4 regions of the Desulfothermus naphthae genome follow, and region 1 is predicted to be linked to each of the others. Evidence: riboswitches for the same ligand, from Rfam matches in the RefSeq annotation. Region 1 holds a riboswitch; each other region holds the start of a gene.
What was found. A riboswitch is a leader RNA that binds a small molecule or an ion and turns the genes downstream of it on or off. The one in region 1 is predicted to bind cobalamin.
Positions count from the first base shown of each region.

Region 1 (2,202 bases):
GTTTATATTCTGGCTGGGACAGATTGCAACTTTTACTGGAATATTGGTTAGTGTGTTAAAATTAATGTTGAAATAACACAAGAGAAAAAGGATAGTGTCAAAATGGACAGTTGTGTTTAGGGGGTTGACACATAGGTAGACATATTATAGTAAGCTCATTACTCAGGCGCCGCAAGGCTTAATAGGGAATCCGGTGAAAATCCGGAGCCGGCCCGCGGCTGTGATAAGGGGACGAAAGCCACATCAAGCCACTGGGAGTAGGGGTGCTCCTGGGAAGGCATGGCTCGCCCTGTTGAATTTCCTAGGAGGGAATTCTATTCAACTGGGCGAGTCCTGTTGAATTTCCTGAAAAAGGTTATTCAACAGGGCAAGTAGGATGATCCTTAGAGTCAGAAAACCTGCCTGAGTAACATAGGCATTAGCTTTGGCGGATGCCCAAAGCTATAAGCTGAGGTCCTTTGGGATAAAACGGGAGTCCCTGGACTGCTGTGTGCGGTTCAGGGACTCTTTTTTTTGAAATGGATGATGGGCAAAATAGTTGACCTTACAGGTTTTCCACTAGATTCATTTAAAATCCATTGAGAAAAAAGGAGGAGGCTTATGGTCTATACAGGAATCTTAGTGAAAAGCTCATTTATCTGAATAATGTATATTCTTTTTTAGAGATGAGGTGAAAAGACAGGGTGTGGGGCTTACACCCTGCCAAAAGCCAAAGAGCACAACCGGGAGGTCGCACTTAAGCTGGCTTTAACTATATTAACAACAAACCTCCCGGGTGTAAAGAAATTAAATTAAAGGGAGGTTCAAGATGAAGAGATTAAAAAGAGTGATGATTTTGAGTGTTTTAATATCTTTTTTGAGCTTATCTCAATTTTGCTTAGCGGAATCTAAAAATAAAGCTGCTAAATTGGAGGAAATAGTAGTAACTGCTACTCGTTCGGAAGTAAAGAAAGAAGAGGTTCCAAGTGTTGTGGATATTATCCATCCTATGGATTTAGAAACCACAGTGGATAGAAATATTGTTCGGGTTCTTAAAAAAAACAGCAGCATTGATGTGATTGATTACCCAGGGGTTCTTTCAGGAATTAGTATTAGAGGTTTTAGGCCAGAATTTTCTGGAATCACTAAACATACATTAATTTTAATTGATGGTAGACCTGCTGGTGCTACAAATCTTGCAACAATTTTAAAGGATAATGTAGAACGAATAGAAATTTTAAAAGGTCCTGCATCAGCTCTTTATGGTGGTGAGGCAATGGGTGGAGTGGTAAATATTATTACAAAAAAATCAAAGGGCAAAATACAGACTTCTTTTACAGCTGGAGGAGGAAAATTTGACACCTACTACGCCAGTTCTGCTTTAGGAGGCAACATTACAAAATGGCTTGATTTTGATGCTTCTTTAAGCACGAAAAATCGTAATAGTGACTTTCGCATGGGTAATGGTAAGAAAAGAGATAATACAACCTATAAGGAAAGATACGGGAGTTTAAGACTTGGTTCCGCACTTTCAGATAGGTGGCGTATTGATGTGAAAGGTGACTGGTATGCGGGAAGAGATATTATGTGTCCAAATGCTCTATTTTATGAAGATAAAAGACCTTCAGAAAAAGATATTGACCGTTATGGTGGTGATATTTCGCTTACAGGAAAAATCGGTGCACATGAACCTCATTTTACCTTATATGTTTCTCATGAGGAGAGTGAATATACTAAAAAATACAAAGGACAACCTCATTACAAAAGTTATGAAGGTGAGATAGAGTGGTTAGGAACGCAGATTCAGGATCGTTACCACTTTTTGGATCATGACATCACGGCAGGTGTGGATTATCAAGAAATTGATGTAGAGTCTAAAAGCTGGAGAAGTGACGGGACTCGTAAGGCCCCCTGGCAGCCAGATCATGAGCGGAAAAATGTTGGAATCTTTGTTGATACATTTTTTAGATTTTTACAAGAGCGACTCATTATAGATGCAGGCATTCGCTATGACTGGTTTAAATTAAAAACCAAACATACACCGTATAAGACTGATTTTCATCCTGATTCCGAGACATTTTCTCATGTAAGTCCTAGGGTAGGACTGAAATATTTCCTTACAGAAGATCATGTTTTTCAGCTTCATAGTACTGTTGGAACCGCATTTGTACCTCCTCAAGCCTCCCAGATGGCTGGTTATTCAGAAAGGAAAGTTGGTAATAC
Region 1 is NZ_BAAHYQ010000003.1:838,442-840,643, reverse strand. It holds gene ACYQ1E_RS15860 (hypothetical protein) at 1-76, shown strand, start outside; cobalamin riboswitch at 148-420, shown strand; gene ACYQ1E_RS15855 (TonB-dependent receptor plug domain-containing protein) at 809-2,202, shown strand, end outside.

Region 2 (2,202 bases), on a different contig from region 1:
AAAAAGGAGATAATTTATCTAATATTTCAAGAGACCACATTGTACCTTTCTCATTAAATACGTTTAAATCGTGTGTAATTTCTGGATCTAACAAATGACACACAAAATATACTTCATCATCCTTTAAAGGATCCTTTGGAAAATCAGAATGTATAAAAACTTCTACAACTCTATTATCCAATGAGGCGATCTTTTTTGCAATCTTTTTTAGAATTGATAAACTCTTCATTTATCCTCCTTAACTCCTAACTTTTTTGACTTAAATGTATTTTATAAAGGTGTGACTTAAATATTTCTACTTATTATTTAAGGTACTTTCCATTTTACTTTGTTCTTTTATGGCTTGCTCAATAGAGTCGATCAAGTCTTCCTTTTTTGCCATGTTGGAATCATAAAGTGCAATTTGTAGATTTATTGCCCTTTGTACAATTGGTTTGGTAATGTCAAAAAATTTTTTTAAAGAATTAATGGCATTTTCCATATCATCCATATATGCAAAACAAAGTCCTAAATAAAGAGATAAAAAATTATTCTTTACTCCTCTTTTCCTCAGTTCTAAAAATTCCTTCAGAGCCTTTTGTATATCTCCTAGCTTATAATAACAATAGGCTAATTTTTGACGAACCACTAAATTATCTGGATTATTTTTAAGTATTTCTAAATAAATTTCTTTGGCATCAAGGTATTTTCCCTGGTTTAAAAACTCGTCAGCTTTTTTTCCAGGGCCATGAACAATAGATGTGTAATGAGTGGGTTCCAAAGAAAATCTGTGTTTAAAACCAAATAAAAACTCTCTTCTACTAAGTCTGGTCTTTTTCATAAAAAAATTTTCTCCCAATCTCTGAAACAAAAACACCTTTATTATGGATGTAAAACAATCATCAAAAGGGCCTACTTTAATGTAAAATGAAAAGAAATTTTATACACAAAAGAGTTCCCTGACAAGAGATAATTTACAAAATTTTTATAGAGGTTGACAAAAAAATAAAGATAAAATATAAAGCCCTCCATCAGGTGCCGATTTAAGGCTTAAAAGGGAATCCGGTGAAAATCCGGAACCGGCCCGCGGCTGTAATAAGGGGACGAAAGCCACAGATATGCCACTGCCAAGGCCCCTAAGATTTAATCTTAGGTGGTTGGTGGGAAGGCGTGGTGAGTAGGAGGATCCTTAGAGTCAGAAGACCTGCCTGAAAAAAATATACCCTCGGGAAAAGGGGTAATATTTTATAGAAAGGGATAAAAACGGGAAATCCCGGAGAATTATAATTCTCAGGGATTTTTTTATTTTTATATATAAATTTAGTTGATTTTTTTATAAACATGGTATAGTAACATTTTAGTTTAACAAATAACACAAAAAATCAAAGGAGGAGGTATTTATGACACACAAAAAAATCTTTTTGGTCGCATTAGTGTTTTCTGTATTAACTGGTTTTAAAAGTTATGTCTACGGTTATGACATCACCAAACAACTGTCTCTGGATGTGTCCATAGCAGGCACATATCAGTATCTTGATTATGATTCTGAAGATAATGATGATTCCCTTGGGAGAGGTGCTATTGCTGCAGATATTGGCTTTAATCTTCATCCAACTGACATAGATGAATTTCAGGTTACTCTAAGTTATGCATCAGGTAATAGTTTACATGATAAATCCCCATTTATACTGGCCTCATATGCAGATGACCTAGAAGACGATGTAGAAGACATCAATGGCAGAAGTAGAGATTATTTATTAGAGGCTTGGTATAAACATACATTTAATTTAACCGAAGATATTTCCTTATCCGGTACCATTGGTATCATTGATTCAACAGGATATTTAGATGAAAATGAATTTGCCAATGATGAATTGAGTCAATTTATGAATGAAGTATTTGTCAACAATCCTTTATTGAATTTGCCATCCTACGATTCAGGCGGTGTAGTTGAACTTTCTTATAAAAATTTTTATCTCAAGGCCCTGGCCATGGACTCAAAAACTGATAAATGGGAAACACAAGATGAGAATGATACAAAATCTTATAACTACTATGGTGGTGAAATTGGATGTAGTTTAAATACACCTGTTGGTGAAGGTAATTATAGGGTAATAGGTTATATTACTTCAGAAGAGTTCGAGGGATGGGATAACTCAGAAGAGAAATATCAGGGAATGGGAATTTCAGCAGATCAAAAAATAGGAGAACTTTTTGGTGTAT
Region 2 is NZ_BAAHYQ010000001.1:712,620-714,821, forward strand. It holds gene ACYQ1E_RS03410 (hypothetical protein) at 1-229, opposite strand, end outside; gene ACYQ1E_RS03415 (tetratricopeptide repeat protein) at 296-820, opposite strand; cobalamin riboswitch at 996-1,205, shown strand; gene ACYQ1E_RS03420 (carbohydrate porin) at 1,380-2,202, shown strand, end outside.
Region 2: another riboswitch for cobalamin. It lies ahead of ACYQ1E_RS03420 (carbohydrate porin); the one in region 1 lies ahead of ACYQ1E_RS15855 (TonB-dependent receptor plug domain-containing protein).

Region 3 (2,202 bases), on a different contig from region 1:
GAAAAATTTGTATACCTACCACTCTCATTGGTGACCAAAAAGAGAAGAAAATTAAACGTAAATTCTCCGTATTGGAAGGCAGTACTTGCTTCCACAGGACAACCTCCTCAATTTGGATAATTTTAAGACAGAAAAGATGAATTTAAATAATAGAGAACCAGACATATTACTAGAGGTCCCGGCTCAAGTTTACTTTCTTCCAGCAATTGGTCATTTTGCAAAGGCAATTTTCACAAAACACCCTTATTTTGAAAAATGTTCTGAAGAAGTACTCTATTCCCTTGAACTGATAATCTATGAATCAGCAGCCAATGTTATTAAGCACGCATATCCAGAAGGAATTATAGGAAAATTAAAAGTAAAAATATGGATGGATCCTCAAAAAGTTATTTTAGATGTAATAGACAATGGTAAAGGATTTGATCCCAATAACTTACCTGAACCAGACCCTGCTTCCCCTGGCGAAGGTGGCATGGGAGTTTTTTTGATAAAAAAAATAGCTCAAAGGTTTTCTTACTTTTTTTCCAAAGAGGAAAATGGAAATGTCCTTCACCTTGAAATACCCCTTAAAAAAAAGGTTTAAGAATTCCCGTTATTTTTAGAAGTCTATGTATAAGTTCTTGTCCGGCTTTTCTGGTAAATTCTAAGCATAAAGTTGATTCCATTACAAAATTTACACGCCTTCTCAAAATCTATGCTCCCTTCTATAAGATTTAGGAAAAATAAGCTTTTTCACAACATTGTTTTTTTCTCACTTTTTACATCCTTTGTATTTTTCACTGAGAATTGCTGAATGATTTAAGTTTTGCTTGAAGAATTTTTTTTTATTTATTATCAACTATTTTAAATTCAACATTTACTTTTAAAAAAGTTCTTTGGGGATTTAATATGTCCTTCAGGTGCCCATGGGGGCTTAAAAGGGAATCCCGTGAAAATCGGGAACGAACCCATCGCTGTGATAGGGGGACGAAAGCTGCAAAGGCCACTGCCAAAGCACCTAGATTTTAATCTTGAACCTTAAACATAGAACTTAGAACTCTTTTACGTGCTTGGTGGGAAGGCGCAGTGAGTAGGATGATCCCTAGAGTCAGAAGACCTGCCTGAATGGATGCATATCTTGCCCTTTAAGGGTAAGATATTTTTGAACCTGGATGAAAATGGGACATCCTGGTTTGTCATAAAAAAGACAAACTGGGATTTTTTATGAAAAAATTTTATTTTCAACTTATTTTTGCATGTATTTTTTTCTTATTCACCATATTTACCTCCCTTAGTCTTGGATTTGTAAAGATCCCTATTTTTGAAGTTATTAAGATCCTTTTATCTAAGATCACTGGCATAAGATACCATGATATTTCCAGTATTCACTATTCTATTGTGTGGGAGGTTAGACTGCCCCGTATAATTTGTGCCGCTTTAGTTGGCGCAGCCCTATCTGTTTGTGGAGTTGTGTTTCAGGGCATTCTTCTGAATCCCTTAGCAGACCCATACACCCTGGGAATTTCTGCAGGCGCTGCCTTTGGAGCATCAGTTGCCTTGCTTTTTGGGTTCAACTTCTTAGGGATCTATAGTGTACCTTTTTTCGCGTTTGTCTTTGGGCTTATAACCCTTCTTGTAGTTGTGTATCTCTCTTCTACTTCCAGTGGGGGAATTTCTTCAAACAATTTGATCTTATCAGGTGTTATTGTTTCAGCAATACTTTCTGCCGGTATTAGCTTTTGTAAATACCTTGCCCAAGAGAGGGTCTCAGTTATTGTATTCTGGCTTTTAGGGAGTTTTGCATCATCTACATGGGCAAGTGCACTCTTAATTATGCTCTCTCTCGTCATATCCTTTGGGGTATTTATCTTTTATTATAGAGAACTTAATTTGCTCAGCCTTGGGGGAAAAACAGCTCTATCAATGGGTGTAGATCCAAATAAGGTGCGTATATTATTGCTTGTATTTGGTTCTCTTCTAACTGGAGTTTGCGTGTCCTTTTCAGGAATTATTGGTTTTGTGGGCTTGCTTGTTCCTCATATGATGAGATCAATAGTAGGTCCAAATCATTTAAAACTTTTGCCTATATCTCTGATATGCGGGGCTATTATGCTCACTATGGCTGATACACTCACCAGGGCTGTTTTACCTACAGAAGTTCCAATAGGAGTGCTTACTGCCCTAATAGGCGGACCATTTTTCTGTTATATTTTTAGAAAAAAA
Region 3 is NZ_BAAHYQ010000001.1:38,420-40,621, reverse strand. It holds gene ACYQ1E_RS00195 (ATP-dependent 6-phosphofructokinase) at 1-120, shown strand, start outside; gene ACYQ1E_RS00190 (ATP-binding protein) at 113-583, shown strand; cobalamin riboswitch at 882-1,118, shown strand; gene ACYQ1E_RS00185 (FecCD family ABC transporter permease) at 1,204-2,202, shown strand, end outside.
Region 3: another riboswitch for cobalamin. It lies ahead of ACYQ1E_RS00185 (FecCD family ABC transporter permease); the one in region 1 lies ahead of ACYQ1E_RS15855 (TonB-dependent receptor plug domain-containing protein).

Region 4 (2,202 bases), on a different contig from region 1:
GAGGAAGTGAAGGGAAGGTGCCCTCATAGATGAAGTCTGCTGAACTAAGGGATTTATCTGAATAATCATCTAAATCATTTTGACTGAGATAAGAAGGGTTGCCTGCTCTATCCACATCAAATTTGGTATAGATTACACCAATCCTGTTACCAGGTAAAAATTCATAACCAATGTTAAAGGAGTAGTTTTCTTTTTTATCATAACCTGTATTTTTGAACTTTGTGTTATCTCCTGTATCATAGTCGTCCATTTTCCCTCGGCTATAAGAAAATGAGTAGTCAAATTTATTTATTTTACCAGAAGAGCCTATGGTCCCGTCCTGATAATTGAAGCTTCCAAATGTTCCTTCCAAAAAAGCATGGGGTTTTCCTATTCCCCTTTTTGTGATTACATTTATAACTCCACCGATACCAGCTGAACCATATTGAACTGCTCCTGGACCTCTGATTATTTCTATTTTTTCAATGTTTTTTGTTAAAATTTTGGCCACATTTCCAGTTCCTGCACGTCTACCATCCAAAAGGATAAGCACATGTCCAAGGAGGTCGTTTCCATGGGTTTCAGTTCTAAAGCCACGAATTCCAACAGATGTTGAAGTTCCAGGATATTGTCTAATAGTACCAATGCCCTTTTCTGAAAGGAGTTCTCCTAAATCCCTTGCTGAGGAGGCTTCTATCTCTTCTGGTCCAATTACCTGGATGTTCATTGGTGTTTCTTTTACAGATTCTTTGTACCTGCTGGCAGTTACCACAATGGTCTCCAATGATGTCTGGTTTTCATATGCAGAGGTATCTTGAGAAGCAAGAATGGCTAAAATTCCGATGAAAACTACTAGATATTTTTTCATTCGTGATTTCCTCCGTGTTTTCCACCTTGATATTTTATCCACAAAGTCTCATTTCTTTACCTGTAAATCTAATCTTCATATCCTTTCCAATTTCTACAAATCTAAGGAGGATCCTTTTCATCCCCCGTCTTGTCATATCCCACCAACCAAAGGTTATATCCTCTTCACTATCTGGAGAATGGGCGATTTCTATTAAATCTGCATCTTTAAAAATTTTTTTCAGATCCTTTTTTACTTGGTCTAGATCAAGATTTTCTGTGTCTGTTCTAACATAACAAATAACACCTGTCCTCATAACCACTCCTCCTTTTGTTGAAACTTTTTATATAAATAAAAAATCCCTGAAATCCTAATACCTGGACTTCAGGGATTTCCCGTTTTTATCCCTAAAGGAGTATCCTTTCCTTGCGCCGAAGGAAAATTTTTTCCTTGTTCAGGCAGGTCTTCTGACTCTAAGGATCATCCTACTTGCCCTGTTGAATTACCTTTTTCTTAAGGAAATTCAACAGGACTCGCCTTGTTGGATAAAATTTCTGCAATTCAACAAGGCGAGCTGCACCTTCCCCTGGTATATAAACCAGAGTGGTATATTGCAGCTTTCGTCCCCTTATCACAGCCGCGGGCCGGTTCCGGATTCTCACCGGATTCCCTATTAAGCCTCTCGGCACCTGAACAATAATTCAATATTGTTCTGAAAAGAATTTTATACTTAAATAATTTATTTTGTCAAGCATTCAGTTAACAATTCAGCAATTCTCGGTGAGGGACAAATTAGATCATTTTAGATGTTTTATATCCTTCTTTCAGATTCAAAAAACTACCCTCTATTAAAAATTTAAGAAAATTTGATATAAAATACCACTTTTCTTTGGTAAAATATCCACTTATAATCTCTTTTTGGACGCACTACTCCCTCAAACTTATTTCCACCTAAAATTTGCATCATAAGATAATGTTTAGCTTGACAATATAGTGAATTAATGGTATAAAGTGTTTCAAATAGGAAGTATGAAGGAGGCACTGATTCTATGCGTAGATTCCATGTTAAGTTCACTGAAAAAAATCTTACGGGCAACGCCGGACTGGTATTGCTGGGCCTGTTTGCTGACAAACTGAAGCTTCCCAAGATGCTTGAGCAACACATTACTATTAAGCGGGGAGCTACCGCACAGTATAAGGTTTCCGACATTATCATGATTTTGATGATGGCAGTGTTAGCTGGGGCTAAGCATATGAGCCATGTATTTATCCTAAGATCTGATTTAGCATTGAGGTCGCTTTTTAAATGGGAAAGGTTTCCTGACTATACTACCATAAATCGGGTTTTTAAGTTGTTTAATCCCCGACATTGCAAT
Region 4 is NZ_BAAHYQ010000001.1:1,063,967-1,066,168, reverse strand. It holds gene ACYQ1E_RS05090 (TonB-dependent receptor plug domain-containing protein) at 1-847, opposite strand, end outside; gene ACYQ1E_RS05085 (hypothetical protein) at 882-1,142, opposite strand; cobalamin riboswitch at 1,267-1,534, opposite strand; gene ACYQ1E_RS05080 (IS1380 family transposase) at 1,876-2,202, shown strand, end outside.
Region 4: another riboswitch for cobalamin. It lies ahead of ACYQ1E_RS05085 (hypothetical protein); the one in region 1 lies ahead of ACYQ1E_RS15855 (TonB-dependent receptor plug domain-containing protein).